4 regions of the Thalassotalea agariperforans genome follow, and region 2 is predicted to be linked to each of the others. Evidence: predicted binding sites of a transcription regulator. Region 2 holds the regulator's gene; each other region holds the start of a gene.

Evidence for each region. Region 2 encodes sigma-54, which starts transcription at its own class of promoters, with help from an activator protein. Its sites were predicted from a motif close to GTTGGCACGNNNNTNGNNT; they were not measured.
Region 1: ACSLUO_RS05990 (PEP-CTERM sorting domain-containing protein) is a predicted target of sigma-54. The motif match lies at 1,211-1,229, and genes of this name have one in related genera.
Region 3: ACSLUO_RS12960 (ANTAR domain-containing response regulator) is a predicted target of sigma-54. The motif match lies at 1,368-1,386, and genes of this name have one in related genera.
Region 4: ACSLUO_RS12940 (CmpA/NrtA family ABC transporter substrate-binding protein) is a predicted target of sigma-54. The motif match lies at 1,169-1,187, and genes of this name have one in related genera.

What each region holds. Positions count from the first base shown of each region.
Region 1 is NZ_JBQMWH010000003.1:149,028-152,222, reverse strand. Features, by position in the region: gene radA (DNA repair protein RadA) at 1-663, shown strand, start outside; gene arfB (alternative ribosome rescue aminoacyl-tRNA hydrolase ArfB) at 676-1,086, shown strand; gene ACSLUO_RS05990 (PEP-CTERM sorting domain-containing protein) at 1,283-1,840, shown strand; gene ACSLUO_RS05985 (glycosyltransferase family 4 protein) at 1,976-3,067, opposite strand.
Region 2 is NZ_JBQMWH010000001.1:144,063-147,257, forward strand. Features, by position in the region: gene rapZ (RNase adapter RapZ) at 1-171, opposite strand, end outside; gene ptsN (PTS IIA-like nitrogen regulatory protein PtsN) at 178-630, opposite strand; gene hpf (ribosome hibernation promoting factor) at 634-921, opposite strand; gene ACSLUO_RS00770 (RNA polymerase factor sigma-54) at 942-2,441, opposite strand; gene lptB (LPS export ABC transporter ATP-binding protein) at 2,530-3,195, opposite strand, start outside.
Region 3 is NZ_JBQMWH010000010.1:53,949-57,143, reverse strand. Features, by position in the region: gene htpX (protease HtpX) at 1-121, shown strand, start outside; gene ACSLUO_RS12970 (hypothetical protein) at 421-642, shown strand; gene ACSLUO_RS12965 (DUF2750 domain-containing protein) at 777-1,190, shown strand; gene ACSLUO_RS12960 (ANTAR domain-containing response regulator) at 1,439-2,053, shown strand; gene ACSLUO_RS12955 (CmpA/NrtA family ABC transporter substrate-binding protein) at 2,055-3,182, shown strand.
Region 4 is NZ_JBQMWH010000010.1:50,063-53,257, reverse strand. Features, by position in the region: gene ACSLUO_RS12950 (PA2778 family cysteine peptidase) at 1-502, opposite strand, end outside; gene ACSLUO_RS12945 (PA2779 family protein) at 546-917, opposite strand; gene ACSLUO_RS12940 (CmpA/NrtA family ABC transporter substrate-binding protein) at 1,399-2,796, shown strand; gene ACSLUO_RS12935 (ABC transporter permease) at 2,919-3,195, shown strand, end outside.

The DNA.
Region 1 (3,195 bases), on a different contig from region 2:
TTATTACATATTGATACCAACGACGGCCAAATTCGTACCTTAAGGGCAAATAAGAATCGCTTTGGTGATATTGATACTGTTGGTATTTTCCGTATGAGCGAACGTGGCATGATTAGCGTTGATAACCCCAGCGAAATATTTTTATCTGGCTCGACCACTGACTCCCCAGGTTCAGCTATAACTTGTATTCGCAAAGGTAACCGCAATTTATTATTGGAAATTCAATGTTTAACAACAGAAACCGAAGCTGAATTTCCTCAGCGTGTTTGTGTTGGGTTAAATATGAACCGAATAAAAATGTTAACCGGTATTTTGCGTAAACATACTAAAACGAAAATTTATCACGATACCTTTTTTAATATTGTTGGTGGCTTAAAAATTGACGAGTCTGAAACCTGTATTGATTTAGCCTTAGTAACGGCCTTATTAAGTAGCCTTAATGATTTTATTGTGCCACGCACTACCTGCATTATGGGCGAACTCAGTTTAAATGGTGACGTTCGTCCTATCGACAGTGGTGTTCCGAGAGTAAAAGAAGCCGCCCAACATGGCTTTACCGAAATATTCATTCCATTTCGTAATTACCATAAATCCATGGAAGGGCTTGGCGCGAAAATTACCGCGGTAAAAACCATTCATGAATTAATAGCTTTAATCAATTAAAAAGACCTTATAATGCTCCAGATCAGTAACAGTATTACTATTCCCGATGATGACTATGAACTCACTGCCATCCGTTCACAAGGCGCTGGAGGACAAAACGTTAATAAAGTATCGAGCGCCATACATTTACGCTTTGATATTAATAAATCATCTTTACCTGAATTTTTAAAAGAACGTATGTTAATGTTAAAAGATAGCCGCATCACTAAAGATGGCGTGGTGATCATCAAAGCGCAACAATTTCGTACCCAAGATAAAAATAAATCTGATGCTATCGAGCGCTTAATGTTGTTAATTCAAAGCGTAAATAAAGTAGAAAAAATACGCCGAGCGACAAAACCCAGCCGAAGTTCACAATTAAAACGCATGGATAAAAAGAAGCAAAGATCACAAGTAAAAACCATGCGAAGTAAAATTATGTAAGCAAAACAAAGTGATAATGTTAATAAAAAGTTAATTTTTTGGTTATTTTGTCAAAATACTTTACATGCGAATAAAGCCAACTTAACAAAAAAAATTAAAACATTTAAAAACAACACTTTAAAAAGTTGGCACAGTAATAGCTTTATAAGTATTAATTGAATATCCTTATAGATAAGTAGTAATAAAGGAAATAATAATGAAAAATATTTTTATCTTAGTTTTAGCTTTATTTGTTAGTACAGCAAACGCTGATGTTATTAATGCCTTTACCGCAGAATATGATGCGAGCAATTGGCAACTTACCCAAGATCATGGTTCAGCTGAATTTTCTGACGATAAAACCGCATTAACTTTAGTTAGTAGCAATGATGGCCAAACAGAAAATGCAATTACCGATGCAATTTTTGGCAGTGCTCATGCAGACGGTATCGTTTCATTTGATTGGTTATACAACTCTGACGATTTTCCTTTCTCCGATTATTTTGGCTGGTTATTAAATGGTGATTTTAGTTTGCTTTCAGATCGAGATGCTAACGCTGAGAGTAGACAAGAAGGCAGTGCAGCATTCGCAGTCGAACAAGGTGATATTTTTGGTTTTAGAATGGTTTCAGTTGATTCAACAGAAGGTTCAGCAAGAGCTCAAATTTCTGACTTCCAATTCACCGCTAGCGAAGTACCTGAGCCTTCATCAATGGCATTATTTGCGCTAGTGTGTATTTTCATTGGCTTAAATAGAAGAAAAATCGCTAAGTAATCTTATTTAAAAAACAACATAGTGTTCCCTATGTCGCCTCTCTCGTTTTAGTTTAAACCAGAGAGGCTTTTTATTTTTAGCGTGATTTTATCAGATTAACCTAAAATAACGTGATTTAGACACTTTCTTAAGTCATCACATCAAACTACGGTAGAAATCCACCAACTGCTTAGCTTCTCGCTCAACCGAATAATGCTCAAGCACACGTTCACGGCCATTTTTTCCCATCGTTGTTAAGCCTTCTTGATCGCTTAACAATAAATCCATTTTTTCCACCACGGCCGGTAAATCATTAATCGGCACCACATAACCGTCTGTTCCTTGACGAACGACTTCAGGCCATGCACCAGCTTCACTTGCTAATACAGCTGCGCCACTACTCATAGCTTCCAGAACCGTTAAACCAAAACCTTCATTATCACTTAACGCCACCACTAGTGATAAAGCACTAAAAATTTTAGGGATATCAGAAAAGTCCTGCTCACCTGCGAAAATAATGCGTTCACTTAAACCAGCTTGTTCAATTTCTGCCTGTAGTTCTTTAACAAAGCTTTCGTTGCTTGCGCTAATTGAGCCAACTACCACGGCAGTGTAATCAGGATATTTATCCAAAACAGCAATACAGCCCTTAACAAATAAATGCACCCCTTTTTGTGCTCTAACTCGTCCTAAAATTGCAATACCCAGTTTCCCTTTTTGCGCAGATTCCGGTAATAAATTTAACGCTTGCCACGCTGCTGATTTATTTTGAGCAGGAACATATTCATTGGTTTTAACACCATGATAAATAATGGCATCCGGTTGACGATGTAAATAACTTGCCGACGCTTTACACATGGCTAAAACCGCATCCATTTTATTGGTGATCCATAACGTAGAGCCACTGCGATATCGCTGAGCAGCACTACTAAAAATAATTTTGATTTTAGCTCTAAAAATATGTTTTAAAATTAACGCTTGGATCATTTCATCAACTCGGCGCGCATGAAAAACTCTGAATCGGCCATCTGATAACGGCTTAAAACACAATTTAACCACTTGCCAAAAACTAATATTTAACGATTTATCAGGTAAATGGTGTTTCCCCATGACCCGTAAATTAATGTGTTTCTGTTGCTCTGAAAGGAGCTGTAACATAGTGGAAGTGACTCCAGAAAAGTTCGAATTAGAATTACCGATAATTAATTCTATTTCTTTAATTTGAGTATTATCTATTTGCTGACTCATTCAGTATTCTCAAGAAGTATGATGACTTTTAATTTTGCATATTCTACGCGAAAAAAAACCACCGCAACACTTTTTGCCAAAAGAAACAGGTTATGCTTTCATACCTCGGCCTTTACCCGATATAATTA
Region 2 (3,195 bases):
AACATCTAAACTAACTGCCACTTTTTTACTGTCATTAATAACCGTGTGGGTTAGTGCGGGTAACAAATTTACGGGAATATTATCAACACAATAATAACCTAAATCTTCAAGTACTCTTAAGGCGACTGATTTACCCGAGCCTGAGCGTCCGCTAACAATTAACAGCTTCATAAATGTTTAGCTCGCTTCTTGAATAATTTGAAATAACTGGTCGTTATTTTGGCATTTTCTAACGTTTTTAATGGTTTGTTTATCACTGAATAATTGCGCAATACTTTGTAAGGTGCTTAAGTGTTCTTGGCAAGCACTTTCAGGAACAAATAACGCAACAAAAATATCAACAGGGCGATTATCAATAGCATCAAAACCAATTGGTTCTTGAGTGGTTAATAATACTGCGACTACTTGATTAGTTTCGCTTAATCGACCGTGGGGGATCGCTATACCATTACCAATACCGGTGCTACCCATTTGTTCTCGGTTCATTAAACTTTCGAGCAATTCATGTTGGCTTAATTCTGTAATGTGACTGGAGGCCGTTTGACAAATGGTATCAAAAATTCTTTTTTTACTGGTAGCTGGTACTGCACATAAAGTGCAGTCCAGTGTTAAAATATCTTGTAACTTCATAGGTTAATGTTGTTTTAGCTTTTCTTTGTGTTTTAGTACTTGACGATCTAATTTGTCAATTAAGGCATCAATGGCGGTATACATATCTTGATTGTCGGCCTTAGCATGAATTTCACCACCATTTAAGTGCAGTGTTGCTTCCGCTATTTGGTTTATTTTTTCAACATTAAGTACCACATAAACATTATTAATGTGATCAAAATGTCGCTCTAGCTTTGCAAATTTAGTATTAACAAAATCGCGTAATGAATCGGTAATTTCTACATGGTGTCCAGAAAGATTGATTTGCATAAGCTGTATCCTTTTAGTAACTAAAGTAAACTTTTTCGTTGATTAGACGGTGGTATAGCTAATGATTCACGATATTTAGCTATTGTCCGTCGGGCTACATTAATGCCTTGATCAGCCAATAATTCAGCCATTTTGCTGTCACTCAATGGTTTTGATGGCGTTTCAGCAGACACTAATTTTTTAATTAACGCTCTAATAGCGGTTGATGAACACTCTCCTCCATTTTCGGTACTAACATGACTTGAAAAGAAATATTTTAATTCAAATATTCCTCGTGGGGTATGCATATACTTTTGGGTTGTCACCCGTGATATCGTTGATTCATGCATTTCTACGGCTTCAGCGATATCATTTAACACCATTGGTCTCATCGCTTCAGGACCATGTTCAAAAAAGCCTTGTTGGCGTTGAACTATGCAATTGGATACTTTTAATAAAGTATCATTTCTACTTTCTAAACTTTTAATAAACCACTTTGCTTCTTGTAAATTAGAACGCATAAATTGGCTATCATCGGATGACTTCATGGTTTTAGTCATCGCCGCATATTGTTGGTTTATTGATAAACGCGGTGCTGAATCAGGATTTAATTCCACAACCCAACGACCATTTTTCTTTTCAACTGAAACATCAGGAATAACGTATTGGTCATCGCTTTTAATGACGCTATCACCCGGTCTTGGATCGAGAGACTGGATAAGTTGCATGACTTCTTTTAATTGTGGCTCTTTTAAACGCGTCTTTCTCATTAATTGACGATAGTCGCGATTGCCTAATAAATCGATATGATTTGCAATTATTTTTTTGGTTTCTTCTAAATAAGGCGTACTTTTGTCAAATTGGTTAAGTTGAATGAGCAAACATTCTGCAATTGAACGTGCGCCAACACCAATGGGGTCGAACATATTAATCCGTTTTAATACGGCTTCAACTTCGTCTAATTCAACTTCATCATCGCCTAGGCTTTCTAAAATGTCTTCCGCGGTTATGGTGAGGTAACCGGCGTCATCAATACCATCGATAATCGCCATGGCTATGGTACGGTCGGTATCAGAAAAAGGCGTTAATTCCATTTGCCATCTTAAATGATCTTGTATGGAGTCGGTAGTTTCACCTTGGTAAGTATAATCTTCAGACAAGGTTCCGCTGCTACTGCTTGCTGAGCCAGCAGTATAATTGTCATCCCAAGTTGTATCCATACTCAGTTCTTCAGGAATGTCATTTTTCTCCATGGCATCCGTGGTGCTTAACTCGTCAGATGACGGTGTTGCATCTTCACTACCATCAAGTTGTGGTTTCTCAGTTACCGATGCAGAAAAAGCCTCTTCTAACCGATCAGGAACATCTTCTTGGTTAGTTTGAGGTGTTTCATCAACTTCAAGAAGTGGATTGCTATCTAACGCTTCTTGAATTTCTTGTTGTAAATCTAACGTCGACAATTGCAACAAACGTATCGCTTGCTGTAATTGGGGTGTCATCGTTAACTGTTGTCCTATACGGAGCTGCAGTGATGGGCGCATTTAGCTTGTCATTATCCTTGTTGTACATTGTATTGTGTTGTTTAAACACTCATACGGAAAATTACGATTATCTTTTACGTTGTTTTAACTATAGCGTGAATTGCTCACCAAGGTATACATCTCTTACATGCTGATTTGCAAGTATTTCATCGGCACTGCCTTGAGCGATTAATTCACCATGACTAACAATGTAGGCTAGTTCACAAACATCAAGGGTTTCTCTAACATTGTGGTCGGTAATTAATACACCAATACCACGATTTTTTAAATGAATAATAATTTTCTTTATATCACCTACTGAAATTGGGTCAACCCCTGCGAAGGGTTCATCGAGTAAAATATATTGTGGATCAGCGGCAAGAGCACGTGCTATTTCAACTCTGCGGCGCTCACCACCCGATAAACTCATGCCAAGGTTGTCGCGAATATGGCCAATGTTAAATTCTTCTATTAAACTTTCTAACTTTTCTTCACGGGCTATGGCATTAAGCTCTTTACGCGTTTCTAATATCGCCATGATATTTTGATAAACGGTTAACTTTCTAAAAATTGATGCTTCTTGCGGTAAATAACCTAACCCTTTACGAGCACGGACATGCATTGGCTCGAATGTCATATCTTCACCGTTAAGCATAATCGATCCGCTGTCATTCGCAACTAGGCCAACGATCATATAAAACGAGGTAGTTTTACCAGCACCGTTAGGTCCTAATAAACCAACAATTTGTCCTTGTTTAACCGCTAAGCTGACATT
Region 3 (3,195 bases), on a different contig from region 2:
AGAAAGCCAATTAGAAGGTACTATGATGGCATTTGGTATTAACAACAAAGCAAAATTTATGAGCTTGTTTGCTACCCACCCTCCGCTAGAAGATCGTATTCAAGCGCTAAAAAATAGTTAAACGAGAATTTTTCACTCGTGTTAATCATAAACGCTATTAATTACTTAAATTAATAGCGTTTTTTTATAGAAAATAGCAATGTTGGTATTATCTGCCATAATGATTTTTAAGTTTAATCATTAAGTTAGCTTAAATTAAGTGTCAAAATTATTTACAGAAATGCCATGCTTGAAAATTATTAACCCGTCAGACAGCTGTTCTTATAGGCTTTTTACTTCATGGCTTATATATTGCATTTTAATTACATTATGGGTTTATAGAGTAGTACCATGCATTCATCAGCGGTAGATTATACAAATATGGAAAGACGCCAGAGTTCTTTATCTTCATCTCAATTATGGGGTCGATTAACTTTATCTCAGCAGTTTTCTGCGAGCAGTTTAAATCAATATGGTTATGATTTAGCTTTTATTCGCAATACTGAAAGTGGTCCACTGGCTGTACTTTTGTGTGATGATAATGCGGCAACTATTGATAACCACGGTGAAATCAATACCTCACCTGATATTGTCATTAGATAAAAATATCTGGTTCAAAAAAAGCATAACAGCCTTGTTGTTATGCTTTTTTTTGTCTAAATTTTCTATTATCCCTTGCCGCCTTAAGTTAAACTCTACCTACTTCTGTTTTCTATTTTTATTATGGGTTTGAGCACATGAGCAGTTTGCTTACTTCAGCTGAATATCAAAACATTCTTAATTATGATGCTGAGCAGCGCTTACGTTATAGCCTTGAAAAAATTATTGAACATCAAACCCTTTGGATCCTGATTGATGAGCATGGCTCTGTTATGCTAAATACGGATGATGAAGATTGTGTACCAGTATGGCCTTTAAAAGAGTTTGCTGAAGCTTGGGCGACGGGCGAGTGGCAAAATTGCCAAGCTGAAGCGATTTCATTCGCTAAGTGGAAAAGCCGCTGGACACCAGGACTAATAGAAGATGATTTATCGTTAGTGATTTTTCCCAATGAGCAAGAAGAAGGCTTAGTGTTATTTCCTGATGAATTTGAACAAGAATTAACGAAAAAAGCGACTAAATTCACTAAAGTTAAAACCAAACGTCTATAAATCACCTCTGTAACCAGCTATTACCTACAATATGACGGTTGCCTAATTATGAGTCATAAAAAACCGTTTATTTCATAAAGATCTATTTTGGCGCATAGCTGCATCAAAACAAGACAAATTATCTAATGCGCACTTTCGTTTAAATACCTAACTTATTGTTTTTATTTAATTAACACCTTTGGCATAGTCCTTGTTAGTAACTGTAGTAATTAACTATAATTATTTAACTCTTGGTGTCTTTCGTTATTATGAAGCAAACCAAAAACATCACAGCTAATACGAAATTGAATGTTTTGTTAGTGGAAAATGACCATCAAAAAGCTGAAGAACTATCGGCGGCGCTGGATCATTCTAATTATCAAATTGAGCATGTTTCTCATTCTGGTATTTCATTATTAAAACAAGTAGAAAAAATTAAGCCTGATGTCATTATCATTGATATTGAATCGCCTGATCGTGACATGTTGGAAAGTTTAAATCGAATTTCTCGTTCATCGCCCAGACCGATAGTTATGTTTGCTGAGCATGAAGAAGATACCGATACTATTAATCAATTAGTCAAATATGGCGTTAGTGCGTACGTTGTTGGTGATGTTAACAAGGTTAGGGTTAAGTCCGTATTAGATATTGCGATGGCGCGTTTTAATGAGCACCAAGGGCTAAAAAAAGAGTTAGAAGTTACTAAGCAAAAATTAACTAGCCAAAAAAATGTTGAAAAAGCGAAACGTTGGTTAATGGAAACAAAAAATATTTCCGAAACTGAGGCTTATCACTCTATTCGAAAAATGGCGATGGATAATAGTCAAAAAATGGATGATGTCGCTAAAAATATCTTGTCACTCGCTGCTGTTTTAGAAGTTTAATATGACTACACATTTCAATATTGAAAAATCAGATTTAGATATCGGTTTTATGCCGTTAACCGATTGTGCGCCTGTGGTGATCGCCAAAGAAATGGGCTTTTTTGAACGCTGGGGTTTAAATGTTACTTTACATAAACAAAACTCTTGGGCGGCCTTGCGCGATAAATTACATATTGGCTCTTTAGATGCCGCGCAAATGTTAGCACCCATGCCATTAGCCAGTACTTTAGGAATTGGCAGTGTTAAGGCAAATGTTATTACTCCTTTTGTGTTAAGTCGAAATGGTAACGCCATTACTTTATCAAATCAGCTGTACCATAACATTTTGGAACAGTATCAGGTTAGTTTGCTAAGTTTACCGTTATCGTCAAGTATGCTCAAAAAAACCATTGAGCAACGCCGCGAGCAAAATAGCAAATTACGTTTTGCCACCGTATTTCCACATAGTTGTCATTATTATCAATTATTAACCTGGTTCGAACGCTGTGATATTTCATTGGATGATGTCGAAATTATTATTCTGCCACCATCTAATATGGTACCAGCGTTAAATGCTGGCGATATTGATGGTTTTTGTGTTGGTGGTCCGTGGAATGCAAAAGCTGTGCGTGAAGGGGTTGGTTTAACTTGTGCTACATCTTCCGATATCTGGCCTGATTCACCAGAAAAAGTATTAGGCTTGTTAGCTGATTGGCAAATTAAATATCCAGAAACGACCATGGCGTTAGTGGCTGCATTACAAGAAGCTTGTTGTTGGTTGGAGAATATTCCTAACCGTTTTGAAGCGGCGAGAATTTTAGCCACCTCACAATATTTAGATACCAATATTGATGTAATTGCGCCGTCTTTATTAGGTAGTTGTTTGGTTTATCATGATAAAGCTCCGCGTATCGTGCCAAGTTATAACCAGTTTACGGCGATAGGTAAAAAGTCGAGTAATAGCCCTGATATTGCTTATGGTGAATATTTACTGGAGCATATGATTAATGCTAATCATATTAATGAGCAACAAGCGCGTGAGCTATTTGTTGGTTCGGTATTTCGTGATGATATTTATCAAGCGGTTACCGATATTATTCAACCGCAGTATGATCGCCATGTTTCATTAACCTTGGCCAGCTCATTTTAACTAACCTGAACTC
Region 4 (3,195 bases), on a different contig from region 2:
AGTCTACCCGTCGATTAGCGGTATCTGCTGAATGTAAGATAATTTCTTGCGTGTTGAGGTCGTAGCCTTTCACGACCGCGTAATGCCATAACGGATACCAATCTAAGCCTAAGTTTTGTAAAACGATGATCGGTATGTTTAAATTAACCAGTGTTATCAGTTGTTCTAAATGGCTCCTTTCACTATAAGCAAGCAGACCTTGCTGCCTTATCGCTGCTATCATTTCAAGTTGTAAACTGCCTTTGCGACCAGGGATAAAAAGTTGTGGCGCTATCTCTTCAGGTGACAGTTTAATACCATTAAATTCGAATATTTCAGCAAGTGTTGTTGGCCCACAATAATAAGCTTGCTGCGGATAGAAAGGCAGATTATTGATATTAGCGCTAGCTGGTAAATGCGGCGGTGGACTGTTTAATAAGTGTTGGGTTTGTGGTGGTGTGGCACAACCGCATAACATAAAAAAGCTGACAATAATGCCAGCTTTTAAGATGCTTTTTTTCATTATAATACCCACGATTGGATAGACTGATTAATGGCAATATCGGTTAAATAGGTTCGATAAAAGTATAAGCGTCAGTAATACCTAATAAATCTAATACTGCAACAACAACTAAAACGGTAACTATGGTGCCAACAATACCACTACCGGCTGGTGCATCATTTATTTGCTGGTTTAACTGGGCTAATTCAACGTCAGTTAAGTTATTAATACGTGCTTTTGCATCTGCTGCATTAACACCTAATTCAACCAGTTTTTTTTGTACTTCAGCGCTATCAATCATCGCTAGGATGTTTTGTTTATTAATCGTTGATAATTGTTGCTCAATTACAGTTGTTGAACTGACAACACCGGCAAGAGAGGTGAATGGGATAGTGCATGTTAAAAGTGTTCCGAAAACTAATGTCGATTTTTTCATAACTGCTCCTTTTTTTATTGTCAGTATTCATCATAAAGCAAAAAGCTGTTTTACTCTATTTTGTTTTGATAATCGTATTAGGTGAGAAAAATATCAAGACGATAACGTAATGGCTCTTAATATCGACTAATCCAAAATACTATGCACCAAAATAGTAAGTACGAATAACGCTGGGGCAACTTATTTGCACCGATATTGTGTATTTAAGTGGTGTAATCATTTAACTTATTGTTTTGTAATGGTTATTTAAACTTGGCATCAATTCTGTATTATACTATACGAACAAAATTCATTATTAACCCAACAGCGGGATAATAAGAAAAATGAGAAAACCGATAAGCTGAGCTTATCAACACAATTTAACTTTATTAAAACTAATCGAACTGCAAAGACGTAGTAATTTATTAGTTTGGCATTGAAGCCCACAGTAACTGGAAAATTTTTTCAGGGTTGCTGTGGGCTTTTTTATTTGGAGAAAAAAATGCTTAAGAAACATTTCAACAAAATAAATAAACACGTATGTCATGCCTTAATTGCAGGTGCTTGTTTTACTACTTCATTAATTTCAGGTGCTGTAACAGCCGCGGAATTAGGTTACCCAGAAAAAGAAGAATTAAAATTCGGCTTTATTAAATTAACTGATATGGCACCAATCGCGGTTGCTTATGAAAATGGTTATTTTGAAGACGAGGGGTTATACGTAACTATTGAAGCGCAAGCCAACTGGAAAGTTTTATTAGATGGCGTAATTGATGGTCGTTTAGATGGCGCTCACATGTTAGCAGGCCAACCTATTGCTGCGACGATTGGTTACGGTACAAAAGCTGAAATCGTGACGCCATTTTCAATGGATTTAAATGGTAATGCGATTACCGTATCAAATGATGTTTGGAAAGAAATGAAGCCAAACATTCCTAAAATGGCAGATGGACGCCCAGTTCACCCAATAAAAGCAGACTCGTTAAAACCTGTTATTGAAAAATATGCGGATGCCGGTAAGCCATTTAATATGGGCATGGTATTCCCAGTATCTACGCATAACTATGAATTACGTTATTGGTTAGCGGCTGGTGGTATTCACCCAGGTTACTATGCACCTCATAAAGGGGATACCTCAGGTAAAATTGATGCGCAAGCGTTACTGTCTGTAACTCCACCACCACAAATGCCGGCAACCTTAGAAGCAGGCACCATTTATGGATATTGTGTAGGTGAACCTTGGAACCAACAAGCGGTATTTAAAGGTATTGGTGTACCTGTAGTTACCGATTACGAAATTTGGAAAGATAACCCTGAAAAAGTGTTTGGTTTATCAAAAGAATTTACTGAAAAATACCCAAATACCACTATTCGTTTAACACGTGCACTTATCCGTGCGGCTAAATGGTTAGATGAAAAGAACAACAAAAACCGTCCTGCGGCAGTAAAAATCTTATCACAATCTAACTATGTTGGTGCTGATTATGACGTTATTGCTAACTCAATGACAGGTACCTTTGAATACGAAAAAGGTGATAAACGAGAAGTACCAGATTTCAACGTATTCTTCCGTTACAACGCCACTTTCCCTTATTACTCTGATGCGATTTGGTATTTAACACAAATGCGTCGTTGGGGACAAATTAGCGATGACATGCCTGATTCTTGGTACAAAGATGTGGCGAAAAAAGTTTACCGTCCTGACATTTATTTAGCCGCTGCTAAGTCATTAGTTGAAGATAAATTAATGCCGGCAAGTGATTTTATTGAAGTGATGGATGAAGACGGTTACCGCGAACCACAAACACACTTTATTGACAACATTGTTTATGACGGTAACAAACCAAACGAGTATATCAACAAATTTGCTATCGGCTTAAAAGCAGGCGACAAGCTTTAATAGAAATACTTTAGTAATCCCAGTAATTAAGAGAATAAGTAGTACTGCGTAGTGTAATGCTGCGCATAAGGAACATAGTGATGACCACATTGATCAACAAACTAATCGCAGGAGGTTCTGATATGAGCCTAGCTAAAGGACTGATGAGTTTTTACACCAATAATGCCAAACCGGTATTGTTACCATTAATAGGAATTGCAGTTTTTCTATTCTTATGGACATTAACCGCAAGCAGTATTGATACCTCATTAGGTAAATTCCCAGGACCATCTGCGGTAGCATCTCAAATGGTCAATCTTTATGACGAACATGTAGCAGAGCGCGAAAAAGCAGACGCTTTTTATATTCGCCAAGAAGAGCGTAATGCTAAACGTATGGCTAAAGACCCTGATTATGTTC